Regions from separate parts of the Cohnella sp. GCM10027633 genome, predicted to be linked through region 1. Evidence: predicted binding sites of a transcription regulator. Region 1 holds the regulator's gene; each other region holds the start of a gene.
The links. Region 1 encodes LexA, which represses DNA repair genes until DNA is damaged. Its sites were predicted from a motif close to CGAACATATGTTCG; they were not measured.

Region 1 (3,109 bases):
CGCCCTTTGAATTTGTCGACATGCGGAGCGGATGTTGCGCTAATCGATTTTTTGCCGTCTCTTTTACGGCGTTTGTTCACTTGCTTGGCGTTCTTCTGAACCATGCGTTCCCATGAGCGGGACATAAAGCTCCTCCTCGTCAAATGCTGCTGCGTTAAGCCAACCGATCTATTTAATGTACAATCGTTGGTTTCTCGTCCGTGATTTCGATCTGGTCCAGCTGCTGCCGGAAGTTGTTCTTGAAGTTGACCAAGTATTCCTTGCGCAACCGATCGCGTTCGACCGTTTCCTCTTCCGTCAAGCCTTCGGCTTTGCTTTTGCGGGCCAATTCGTTAATGCGCCCAATCAGCTTCTCCATTTCCATGGCGTTGTCACTCCCTTCCGTATATCTTCTCTACTTTGACATTAACGGCGATGCGTTGTCAAGAAAACCGGGCACGCAAAAAAGACCGGGTTTCCCCGGTCTCGGAACATTCGTTCGCATCGCGTTCGTATTGCATTAAGGCAACATCTTGGCTGGTAAAATCAACGTCTGTCCTGCTTGTACGGACGACGAGGACAAACCGTTCCGCTTCTTGATGGCATGCACCGCGTCGCGCGTATCCATCGTATCCTTCTTATAGGAAGCGGCCAAGTCCCAGATCGTATCGCCGCTATCGACGGAGATCGAGATCTCCGTTGCCGTCGCCGGCGAAACCTCGGCGTCCGATGCGAACGTATGCGCGAACGCGAATCCGCTGAACAGAATCAGAAAGGCGAACAGTATAAAGAAGGAACGCGCGATGCCTAAGCCGCGATGCGAACGAGCCGGCGCTTGCGGCGCCGTCCGTCCCGCGTATGCTGGCTTAGCGTAAGCCGTACCGTTACGAAGCGTTGAAGCAGTTGCGGAAGAACCGGATACCCATGTATGTACCATTTACGCTCACCCCAAACATTTGTTCTGGTATCAGATTAGCACGAACATATGTGCTTGTCAACAAATTTTGGAACATTTGTTCGGCGGAACGAATGTTTGTGCGAACTCGAGTTCTGTGTTATAATTTGTCATCATGAGCTGATACATAGGGAGGGCTTGGCGTGTCCAAGATGTCCAATCGCCAAAATGCCATTTTAGACTTCATTAAGAACGAAGTGCGCGACAAAGGGTATCCCCCTTCCGTCCGCGAGATCGGCGAAGCCGTAGGGCTCGCATCCAGTTCCACCGTGCACGGCCACCTCGATCGCCTGGAGAAGAAAGGCTTGATCCGCCGCGATCCGACGAAACCGCGCGCGATCGAGATTCTGGGAGACGACGACAACGTGTTCGGACTGGCTGCCTCCGTTCGCCAAATTCCGCTCGTCGGCAAAGTAACGGCCGGCGTGCCGATAACGGCGACGGAGAACATCGAAGAGTACTTCCCGCTGCCGGCGACGATGGTCGGCGATCAACCGGTGTTCATGCTTTCCGTCCAAGGCGATAGCATGATCGAGGCCGGCATCCACGACGGCGACTACGTCATCGTACGCCAGCAGCCGAACGCTACGAACGGAGATATCGTCGTCGCGATGACGGAAGACAACGAAGCGACCGTCAAGACGTTCTATAAGGAACGCGATCATATTCGTCTCCAACCGGAGAATTCGAGCATGTCGCCTCTCCGCTATCCGAACGTCAGCATCCTGGGTAAAGTCATCGGATTGATTCGCTCGTTCATGTAAGCCGGCAAGCTCGCCGGCTCGGCGACAAGGCAGACCCGCTCATCGGGAGATGACGGGTCTGCCTTTTTTCTTGCTCGTTTGAACGTCGCTTATACTGGGTAATGACGATTGGACATACTATTTAACGAACGTGCTTTTAACGATAAACAATTCAGGAGGACGACATGTCACAATTGAAAATCGGAATTATTCTGGGCAGCACCCGCCAAGGCCGCGTTAGCCCTCAAGTCGGCGAATGGGTGAAGAAGCACGCGGATGCGCGCAACGACGCGCATTACGAGATCGTGGACATCGCGGACTACAAGCTGCCGATGTTCGGCGAGACGGACGCCACGGAGCAAGCGACGAAATGGAATACGACGCTCTCCGGACTCGACGGCTTCGTCTTCGTCGTCGCCGAGTACAACCACAGCATTACGGGTGCGCTCAAGAACGCGATCGACTACGCTCGCGACGCATGGAACAATAAGGCGGCCGGCATCGTCAGCTACGGCTCCGTAGGCGGCGCGCGCGCAGCCGAGCATCTGCGGGGCATTCTCGGCGAAGTATCGATCGCCGACGTTCGCGTCCATGTGGCATTGTCGCTGTTCACGGACTTCGAGAACGGCAGCACGTTCAAGCCCGCCGAGCTTCACCTGACGAACTTGAACGGCATGCTCGACCAAGTCGTCGCCTGGAGTGGCGCGCTCAAGACGGTGCGTTCGTAAACATCCGTTAGCGAATTTCACCCTATCTATACGGAAACCGGCCCCGCGAACGTCCGAAGACGCCGCGGGGCCGGTTATTATGCGTTGCGTTTATTCTAGAACGCCGTCAAATACTGATCGCGTTCCCATTGGTGGACTTGCGTTCTGTACATGTCCCACTCGATCTCTTTGAGCTCGTAGAAGTGGCTGAGCGCGTGATCGCCGAGCGTCTCGCATACGACGTCGTCGCGAAGCATCTCGGACAATGCTTCCTTCAAGTTGATCGGCAAGCTCGGAATGCCCGCGTCGATCCGTTCCTCTTCGCTCATCACGTAGATGTTGCGATCGACCGGCGGCGGAGACGTCATCTTGTTCGCGATACCGTCGAGACCCGCCTTCAGCATGACCGCAAGCGCCAAGTAAGGGTTGGCGGCCGGGTCCGGGTTGCGAGCTTCGATGCGCGTGCTAAGGCCGCGGGATGCCGGAATCCGAATCATCGGGCTCCGGTTGCTTGCGGACCAGGCTACGTAGCAAGGCGCTTCATAGCCGGGAACAAGACGTTTGTAAGAGTTGACCGTCGGGTTCGTAATGGCGGCGAAACCGCGCGCATGTCTCAAGATACCCGCCATGTATTGTCTAGCGATCGCGCTAAGACCAAGCTTATCGTTCGGGTCGAAGAACGCGTTCTCGTTGCCGCGGAACAACGATTGGTGGCAGTGCATGCC
Region 2 (3,109 bases), on a different contig from region 1:
GGCAACCGGAGCGCGGTTCAGTCGAGCCTCGCGAGCACCGCGTGCTGCGTCACGGTGTGCAAGTCGCGCCATGCGCGGTTGATCGGATGATCCTCCATGAGAGCGGTCATGCCGACCAGCGGGAAAATATCGCGAGCCGCGTCCAGAGCGGCCTGAGCGGCTTGCTTGCTCGTTCGCCCCACCTCTTCCTCCCCGGAGGCGCCCAGTTGCCCGGACTCGACGAACGACGTCCACGTCGAGCCTACGACGGCGTAGAACGCATCCGAAGCTTCGCGCAGCGCCGCGGCCTGCTTCCCGATCCGCCCTCGCAGCGCCTCCAGCCATTGCGGCTTCTTCCGCGACCACTCCGTTGCCTTCTCCTCCGCGAATGCTGCCGCCTCTTCGACGAAGTGCCGCCCGACGCCGAGGCTCACCGCCGCGAACGACGTCTGGGCGAACGGCAGGAACGGGTATCGGAAGATCGGATCGTCGAAGTTCGGCGGGGACACAATATCGAACGTCATGTCGTCCGGCACGAACGCGTCCCGCACGACGATCGTATGGCTGTCCGTCGCCCGCATCCCGAACGCGTTCCAATCGCGGACGATCTCGACTTGGTCCGGCAAGAACGCGAACGATCGGTACGGATCGTCCGGTGACGGTTCGGCGCCTTCCGGCACGAGCCGGCAATTCGCCGTGAACACGCTCGCGTAAGTCGATCCGCTGCACGTGGACCATCGTCCGCTAGCGATATAGCCTCCATCTACCTTGCGAGCCGCTCCGTTCGGATGACCGCTGCCGGCGACGACGGCCTTATCGTGGGCGAATAACGCGCGCGCCTGCTCCGGAGGCAACGTCGCGGAGAAGAATCCGCCCCCCGATCCGATCGTGACCGCCCATCCGAAGCTGCCGTCGATCCTCGCCGCGTCATCGAACGCCCGGAGCGCCTCGGGCAACTGCAGCATCAATCCGCCGAGCGACTCCGGCACGAATAGCTTGAACAGTTTGTTCTCGTAAATATAGTCGAGCAACGCCGGATCGATCGTCCGCGCCCGATCCATGCTTGCCGAACGCTCCCTCGCCAGCTTCGCGATCGCATCGGTGAATAATACCGTCATAAGAGAATCTCCTCGCCATTTTTAGGATCATAAACATTTGTTTGTGTTATGGACATTTGTTATAGACGGGCGTACAATGAAACCAGATCAAGCGAAAGGGGCGCCGAGATGGATCGCGATACTCAGATTCTGGCCCTCATCCGGCACAATCCGTTCATTACGCAGAACGAAATCGCCGACAGCGTCGGCATTTCCCGGTCGGCGGTCGCGGGCTATATCGCCGCCCTCATGCGCAAAGGCGTCATTCGCGGCCGCGCCTACGTCCTCGCCGAGGATAACGCCGTGCTGTGCATCGGCGGAGCGAACCTCGACAGCAAGGCGACGAGCCTCCAAGCGATTCGCCCGGCTTCCTCGAACCCGGTCCGCGTCGAGCAGACCTGCGGCGGCGTCGCGCGCAACATCGCCGAGAACCTTGCCAGCCTCGCCTGCGACGTCTCTCTGCTGACCGTCATCGGCGACGACCAAGCCGGCGAATGGGTGCTGAAGGAAACCGCCAAGCGCGGCGTGAACACGAGCCTGACCTATACGCTGGCCGGGGTGAAAACCGGCACGTACACGGCGCTTCTCGACAACGCCGGCGAAATGCACGTCGCGTTCGCAGACATGGGCATCTATGACAAGTTCACGGTCGACATGATCCAAGACCGGTGGCCGCACATCGCGGCGTCGCGGCTCGTCATCGCCGACACGAACATTCCGGCGGATAGCCTGGCAGAGCTGATCAAGCGTTGCAAGGACGCCGGCCTGGCCTTGTTCGTCGATCCCGTATCGTCCAATAAGGCCGCCAAGCTGCCAGCCGACTTGTCCGGCGTCACGGCGATCTTCCCGAATACGGAGGAAGCCCACGAGCTCGCCGGCCTTCCTCCGACCGACTCGCCGGACTATCCCGCGCTCGCGGCCGCCATTCAACGGCGGGGCGTCGCGCACGTGTTCGTCACGCTCGGGCAGCACGGCATCTTCTACGCCGGCGAAGGGCAGAGCTGGCTGCTGTCGCCGATTCCGACCGACGTCGTCGAAGTGACCGGCGCCGGAGACGCGTTCGTCGCGGGAGTCGCTTACGGCATCCTGAGCGGCGCTTCGTACGCCGACGCTTGCAAATACGGGCTCACGGCCGCGCACCTTACGCTGCAGACGAGCCAATCGGTATCCGCCGACTTGAGCGAAGAGACACTACTACAGAAGATGAAGGAGCGATTCCAATGACATTGAACCCTTACTTGACTTATACCGACGAAGTCCGCGACGCGCTCGCGACCGGCAAGCCGATCGTGGCGCTCGAGACGACAATCATCTCCCATGGTATGCCGTACCCGCAAAATATCGAGATGGCCCGCAAGGTCGAGCAGATCATCCGCGACGAAGGCGCAGTTCCCGCCACGATCGGCATCATGGACGGCAAAGTGAAGATCGGCTTGAACGAGCAAGAGCTCGAAGCGTTCGCCACGAACAAGCAAGTGGACAAAGTCAGCCGCCGCGACTTCCCGTACATGCTGAGCTCCGGCCGCATCGGCGCGACGACGGTATCCGCGACGATGATCGGCGCGGCGCTCGCCGGCATCCGCGTATTCGCGACGGGCGGCATCGGCGGCGTTCACCGCGAAGGCGAAGTCACGATGGACGTCTCCGCCGACTTGACGGAGCTCGCCCGCACGAACGTCGCCGTCGTGTGCGCCGGCGCGAAGTCGATCCTCGACATCGGGAGAACGCTCGAGTTCCTCGAGACGCACGGCGTCCCGGTCGTCGGCTACCAGACCGACGAATTCCCGTCGTTCTACGCGCGGGAGAGCGGCTTCGGCGTCGACTTCCGGCTCGACGAGCCTTCGCAGGTCGCCGACGTGCTCCGCACGAAGTGGGCGCTCGGATTGGACGGCGGCGCGGTTATCGCGAATCCGGTGCCGGCGGAATCGGCGCTGAAGCAGGAAGAGATCGAAGGCGTCATCCAGCAGGCGCTGGACGAGGCGAAGGCGCAGAACATCGCCGGCAAGAAGGTGACGCCGTTCTTGCTCGCCCGC
Region 3 (3,109 bases), 430 kb from region 1:
GGGCGATTAATTTCACTCCTATTAGACGGAGTCGGTTGCCTACTTGTTGCAGGTAACAGGTGGAACTTCGAAATCAAGACGGCTGCCGGCTCGTTCGCGCGGCGAATAAAAAAGAGCAGCGAGGTTATCCCTCCTGCTCTTGGAATCGCAAGATCCTGTCGGCGGACTTGGCGATGAGCTTGGAAATTTCGAACCGCGCAACCTCTCTCGTCATCCCGAAGCGCCCCTCGTATCCTCGGCACACGTAACGATGATAGACGATGTCGTCGGCCATCTCGTCCGAGAGCACTTTGATGTTGCGCTGTCTCAGCTCGCGTCGTACGCGATACATCTCCAAGCTGATATGATCCATCAGCACGCGCAGAAATTTAGCCATCGTATGATGCAAAGCGATCGTCGATCCTTTAATCTCGTTAAGGCTTTTGTTCGAGATCGTCATCGCGTGCGGGAGCAATACCGCTTCGCGGATCATCGCGATTTCGTCCGCCGTCGCTTTGCCTTGGGTTTGATCTCCCCGTGCCTCGTACTGTTCCTGGTGTTCGGTCAACAGCATCTTGCTCTTCCAACGGTTGTTGCCTTCTAGCTTGCTCATTTGTAATGGCCCCCGATCTGGCCGGCTCGTTCGCGGGCGACGCCGGCGGATAGTAAAGATGAAGCGCGCATGATGGCGTCGCTGCCGTATCGGTCTTTAATCGCATCGGTCGTCGTCTCCAGATCGAACGTGGAGGCGCGGTCATTGAATAGGTCGAGCTGCTGGACGTCGTCGGACGACAATTGATTCAGCGAGACGTACAAGTGGCTTACGGGCATCCCTTGCCAATGCTCCCTGAAGAGGCGCAACACGGCCGCGGCGACCTCATGCGTTAACGAGGTGGCATGCGGGAGCGTCAGCTGGCGTCCGAAACGCGCCCCGCGTACGCCGTCCGTCTCCCCCGCCCCGACCATAATGACTCTTCCCTGCACCTTCAACCGTCTGGCTCGCCGGCATACCTCGATCACAAGCTCCAAGAGCACGACCTCGATATCCTCCCGGTTCCGGTAGAGGCTCGCCCGCAGCGTCTTGCCGTGGCTGACGGACTTAAGGGCGCCGCGTATGGACGGCTCGACCGGGCTAGGATCGATGCCGCGCGCCGTCTGCCAGTAATACTCCGCCTGGATATCGCTCTGCCGCCCCATCCGCGTCCGCATTCGGCGTTTGAAGTCGGCCAGCTCCATCCGGGCGATATCTCCGATCGTAGCGATGCCCATTCTGTTGAAATGGGCGCCCATTCGATTCGCCACCATGAACATCTGGTGCACGGGCAGCGGCCAGAGCGTCGTCTCGATATTATCCGCCCCGATTCGGAAGATCCCTTCCTTCTGTTTCTTCGCGAAATTGTCCGTGGCCGTCTTGGCGAGAATCTTGGTCGGACCGATACCCACCCGGGACCACACGCCCGTCGATAGCTTCACGAGCTGCTGCAGATGACGGGCGACTTCCTCGGCCGGTCCGCATCCGGTGACGTCCAGAAATTGTTCGTCGATGGAGTAAGGCTCGACAAGGTTGGTGACGCTCTCGAATATTTCCGTTATGAGTAACGAAATCTGAATATACCGTCCCATTCGCGGCCTTACGACGACGAGATCCGGACAAACCGCCAGCGCCTCGAAGATGCGCGATGCGGTCGTTACGCCGCGGGACTTGGCGATCGGGCACGCGGCCAAGATAATGCCGCTCCTTCGCGACGGATCGCCTACGGCAACGGGTTTGTTCGCGAGTTCGGGATGGGCTGCTTTTTCGCATGATGCGTAGAAGCTTTGGCCGTCGATCAAAAAGATCGTTCGTTCTTTATGCGGCAGCATTCCTTCACTCCTGAAATCGAACGTTTGTTCTTATCATATTACGAACAATTGTTCCCGTGCAAGAGGTGATTTATTCCGATCGCAAAAAAATGCGGCGGGCCGGTCCTTTGAACGCCGACCGAGTCCGCCATTTATCCTATTAAAATACACAAGCCGAATCCTTCTTGCTCGCATCTCTTACTAGAGGGGGGATGTCCGATGCCGAATGTAGAATCATTAATTAACCATATTAAGAACGTACATCCGGAGATTACGGGCGACAATCCGATATCCGTAATAACGGAAGGCTCCGCCAACATCGTGCTTGTCGTAGAGAGCGGCAAGCCATGGATCTTTCGCTTTCCAAGGGATGATAATCCAACGGCTCCGCGCCAAATGAAACGCGAACAATGGATTCTTCCTCGATTAATGAACCGGGTTCCCTATATTCCTCAGGTTAGCATCGTCTCGGAACGTCCGATTCCCTATATCGGGTATCCTAAAATTAACGGAACGCAGTTGCTTCCGGCCTATTTTTCTAAACTGCAAGAAGAAAAACGGGAACGCCTCGCAAAGGACCTTGCGCGTTTTTTATCTACTCTTCATTCGTTTCAAGCGGAAGCTTACTTTCCTCAAGAAAATACCCGCCCATCCTTCGTTAAGCGAAAATGGGAAAACAAATTGAACGTTATTAAAGAGCTTGTTTTCCCCGATTTGAATGATTCCCAAAGAGACTGGACATTGCGGCTATTCGACTCCTTCCTATCGAACGACAAACATTTCGAGTTTCATTGTCGGTTCATACACGGCGACTTAAAACCGCAGCATATTCTGGTGGATGAGCGAACGAAACAATTAACGGGGGTAATCGATTTAGGACTCATGATGGACGATCCCGCGTTGGACTTCGGATATCTCGGATTCGGCAGCTCGTTTCAGAACAAATTGCTCAAGCATTATAAAGGCTTTCAGGATGAAACGTTTCCGGATCGAATCCTGTTTTATAAAAAAACGATCCCGTTTTACGGTTTGCTATATGGCGCGATAAACAAACGCAAAGAGGTTTTCAAAGACGATCTGCAATTGTTGAACGAATTCATGGCGGAGGATGCAAAGTAACGGGTTGTCGAAAAAAGGAAATGACTTGACCTAAGCAGAATGAATAGAGAGACGTTCATTCTGAAAGGTGGAGATCGAATAATGAAAGACAAGCTCAAAGGACTTATCGTCGGTCTAACGATCGGTTCGTTGCTTAGCGGTACGGCGGCTTTCGCGGCGAGCGGTCAAA
Region 4 (3,109 bases), on a different contig from region 1:
TCGAGCTTTGCGCTCGAGCATCGCCAGCGCGTCGCGATACGCCTCTTCCTTCCGTTCTTCCTCGAGCAACAGCCTGTATTCTTCTCCGGTAAACCGACGCCCCTTCAACAGGCGCCAACCGACCAGCGTATCCTCGTGGATCGTTAGCGTTGCTTCTCCAGGCTCCGTCGCCGTCTGCGCGCTCACGATCAAGGCGTCGACTTCGTCGTGCCACGACCCGCTCTTATCCTCTTCGTTGGCTTGCTCTGGAGAAGTGTTCCGCTTGTCCCGGTATCCCCCTAGTTCAGGATCGTCTTCATCCGTCTCGAACTCGAGCTCCAACGTAATCTTATACATCTTCGATCTTCTCAGATGCGCTTCCATGGAGACGATCGTCGCTCCGATGACGGTGCGCGGATCCGCCGCGACGTTATCGTCGACGCGCTGATCCTTCGAGTTGCCGCCCCATCGACCCGGACGCTTCGGCTTTACCATTGTGTCCCACCTCTCGGCCATTCGTTAGAAAAAAACAAATAGCGGCACAATATGCCGCTAGCTGTTTCCATTCGTTTCCTTGCGATATTATTCTTCCGCGAACTCCGAATCGTCCTCGTCTTCATCGGCGGCGCTGCTCGCCGCGGAAGCCGCCTTAGCCTTAGCTGCAGAACTAAGAAGCAGCTCGCGAATTTGTGTCTCGATCTTCAGAGAAATGTCCGGGTGATCCTTCAAATACTGTTTCGCGTTCTCGCGGCCTTGGCCGAGACGCTCGCCGGAGAAGGAGAACCACGCGCCGCTCTTCTGCACGATATCTTGCTCCGCGCCGATGTCGATGATGCTGCCTTCTTTGGAGATGCCTTCGCCGTACATGATGTCCACGTCCGCTTGCTTGAACGGAGGCGCGACTTTGTTCTTCACGACCTTGATCTTCGTCCGGTTACCGACGACGTCGTTGCCTTGCTTGATCGATTCGACGCGGCGAACGTCGAGACGTACGCTGGCGTAGAACTTGAGCGCGCGTCCGCCCGGCGTCGTCTCCGGGTTGCCGAACATGACGCCGACTTTCTCGCGCAATTGGTTGATGAAGATCGCGATCGACTTCGACTTGCTGATCGCGCCGGACAGCTTGCGCATCGCTTGGGACATCAAACGCGCTTGCAGGCCGACGAACGAATCGCCCATGTCGCCTTCGATCTCGGCTTTCGGCACGAGCGCCGCGACCGAGTCGACGACGATAATGTCTACGGCGCCGCTGCGTACGAGCGCTTCCGCGATTTCGAGCGCTTGCTCGCCCGTATCCGGCTGCGAGAGCAGCAGCTCGTCGATGTTGACGCCGAGGTTTCTCGCGTAAATCGGGTCGAGCGCATGCTCGGCGTCGATGAACGCCGCTTGTCCGCCGTTCCGTTGAACTTCCGCGATCGCGTGGAGCGCGACCGTCGTCTTACCGGACGATTCCGGTCCGTACACTTCTATAATACGTCCGCGCGGGAACCCGCCGATGCCGAGGGCGATATCGAGCGCCAATACGCCGCTGGAGGACGTCTCGACTTGCAGATGGGCGTTCTCGCCGAGCTTCATGATCGAACCTTTACCGAATTGCTTCTCAATCTGGCGCAAAGCCATGTCTAATGCGGCGCGACGATCTGACAACACACCCACATCCTTATCCTTTAATAGTTTCATCATACCGCGTTTGCGGTCGTTTGCCAAGCATTTTGAGAACATCTGTTCGTTTATGAATCTATCATACCGCGTTTTCGAGCGTTTGCCAAGTCTTTCGAGAACGTTTGTTCGATTTTTCTCCGAAAAAAAACCGAAGCAAAGTTATCTTCGCCCCGGTTCTTCCGAAACTTTCAACAAAACTTTATCATAACCGACTGCGGATGACAAGCTTCCTTGAAAGACCATGTTTGACAGAATTGTGAACGCGCTAACTATTTAGTCTTGCCGTTTCCGGCAGCCAACGCCCTGACTCGACGGGATAGTGATGATAAGGTTTGTTCGGTACGTGCTCTTCTGCGGTATAGCGCCATGACACAGCGTTATTCCCCACAAAACGCGACACTCGCGGATTTAGCGCCATGACACAGCGTTATTTCGCACGAGACCCGACATTCGCAGATTTAGCGCCATGACACAGCGTTATTTCGCACGAGACCCGACATTCGCAGATTTAGCGCCATGACACAGCGTTATTTCGCACAAGACGCGACACTCGCAGATTTAGCGCCATGACACAGCGTTATTCCCCACAAAACCCGACACTCGCGGATTTAGCGCCATGACACACCGTTACTCTCCGCGAGATTCCCGCAAAGACGCGCGCCCCAACGCTCCCAGCCTCCCCGCCTGACGCAACGGGATAATGCCCATAAGGCGCTTGCCCAGCAGCGCCTCCCATAGTTTACCCCCGGCCCGTCAGCGCGAGCCACAGCAAGTACAGCGCCCGCTTCGACGCGCGAAGGCGGATGCCCTCGCGGTCGCCGGACAGCTGCAGCTGCGTCGTCCGCGTCTCCTTGCCCCGCTCCGCCAGCCCGATGTACACGAGGCCGACCGGTTTGCCTTCCGACGACGCCGGCCCGGCCACGCCGGTAATCGACACGGCGAAGTCCGCGTCCGCCAGCTCGCGCGCGCCCTCGGCCATCGCCGAAGCCGTCTCCGCGCTCACCGCGCCCGGCGCATCGTTGCCCTCGAGCAACGCCGAAGGAACCCCCAGCGCGCGGTGCTTCAGCAAGTTGCTGTAGCTCACCACGCCCCCGCGGAACGCGTCCGCGCTGCCGGGTACCGTCGTCAGCATCGCGGCCACCATGCCGCCCGTGCAGCTTTCGGCCAACGCGACCGTGCGGCGCTGGGACGCGAGCAAGCGAATGACCGCTGCTTCGATCGGAATATCTTCTTCCGCATAGAGATGAAGCGGCGTGCGTCCCCGGATTTCCATCAACGTCGGTTCCAGCTTGCGAGCCGCTTCCTCCTCGCCGGACGCCTTCGTCGACACGCGAATCGTTACTTCGCCTTCCGCGGCGTACGGAGCGATCGTCGGATCCTGCTGCTCGCGGATCAGATCGATCAGCAAGTCCTCGAGTCCCGACTCCCCGATGCCGGCGAATTTCAGCATAACCGAATGCAGAGCGTC

Region 2: the regulator LexA is predicted to act here: its motif matches at 1,128-1,141, upstream of ACFQZG_RS19765 (carbohydrate kinase).
Region 3: the regulator LexA is predicted to act here: its motif matches at 1,860-1,873, upstream of ACFQZG_RS00260 (DNA polymerase IV).
Region 4: the regulator LexA is predicted to act here: its motif matches at 1,757-1,770, upstream of recA (recombinase RecA).

Annotation. Positions count from the first base shown of each region.
Region 1 is NZ_JBHTGV010000001.1:504,737-507,845, forward strand. It holds gene ACFQZG_RS02160 (hypothetical protein) at 1-125, opposite strand, end outside; gene ACFQZG_RS02165 (DUF896 domain-containing protein) at 173-364, opposite strand; gene yneA (cell division suppressor protein YneA) at 500-916, opposite strand; gene lexA (transcriptional repressor LexA) at 1,078-1,698, shown strand; gene ACFQZG_RS02180 (NADPH-dependent FMN reductase) at 1,863-2,405, shown strand; gene glnA (type I glutamate--ammonia ligase) at 2,501-3,109, opposite strand, start outside.
Region 2 is NZ_JBHTGV010000010.1:15,785-18,893, forward strand. It holds gene ACFQZG_RS19760 (acyl-CoA dehydrogenase family protein) at 18-1,097, opposite strand; gene ACFQZG_RS19765 (carbohydrate kinase) at 1,206-2,300, shown strand; gene ACFQZG_RS19770 (pseudouridine-5'-phosphate glycosidase) at 2,303-3,109, shown strand, end outside.
Region 3 is NZ_JBHTGV010000001.1:71,688-74,796, forward strand. It holds gene ACFQZG_RS00255 (YhjD family protein) at 125-592, opposite strand; gene ACFQZG_RS00260 (DNA polymerase IV) at 589-1,842, opposite strand; gene ACFQZG_RS00265 (phosphotransferase family protein) at 2,041-2,940, shown strand; gene ACFQZG_RS00270 (peptidylprolyl isomerase) at 3,022-3,109, shown strand, end outside.
Region 4 is NZ_JBHTGV010000003.1:23,654-26,762, forward strand. It holds gene ACFQZG_RS09175 (regulatory protein RecX) at 1-474, opposite strand, end outside; gene recA (recombinase RecA) at 562-1,626, opposite strand; gene ACFQZG_RS09185 (competence/damage-inducible protein A) at 2,381-3,109, opposite strand, start outside.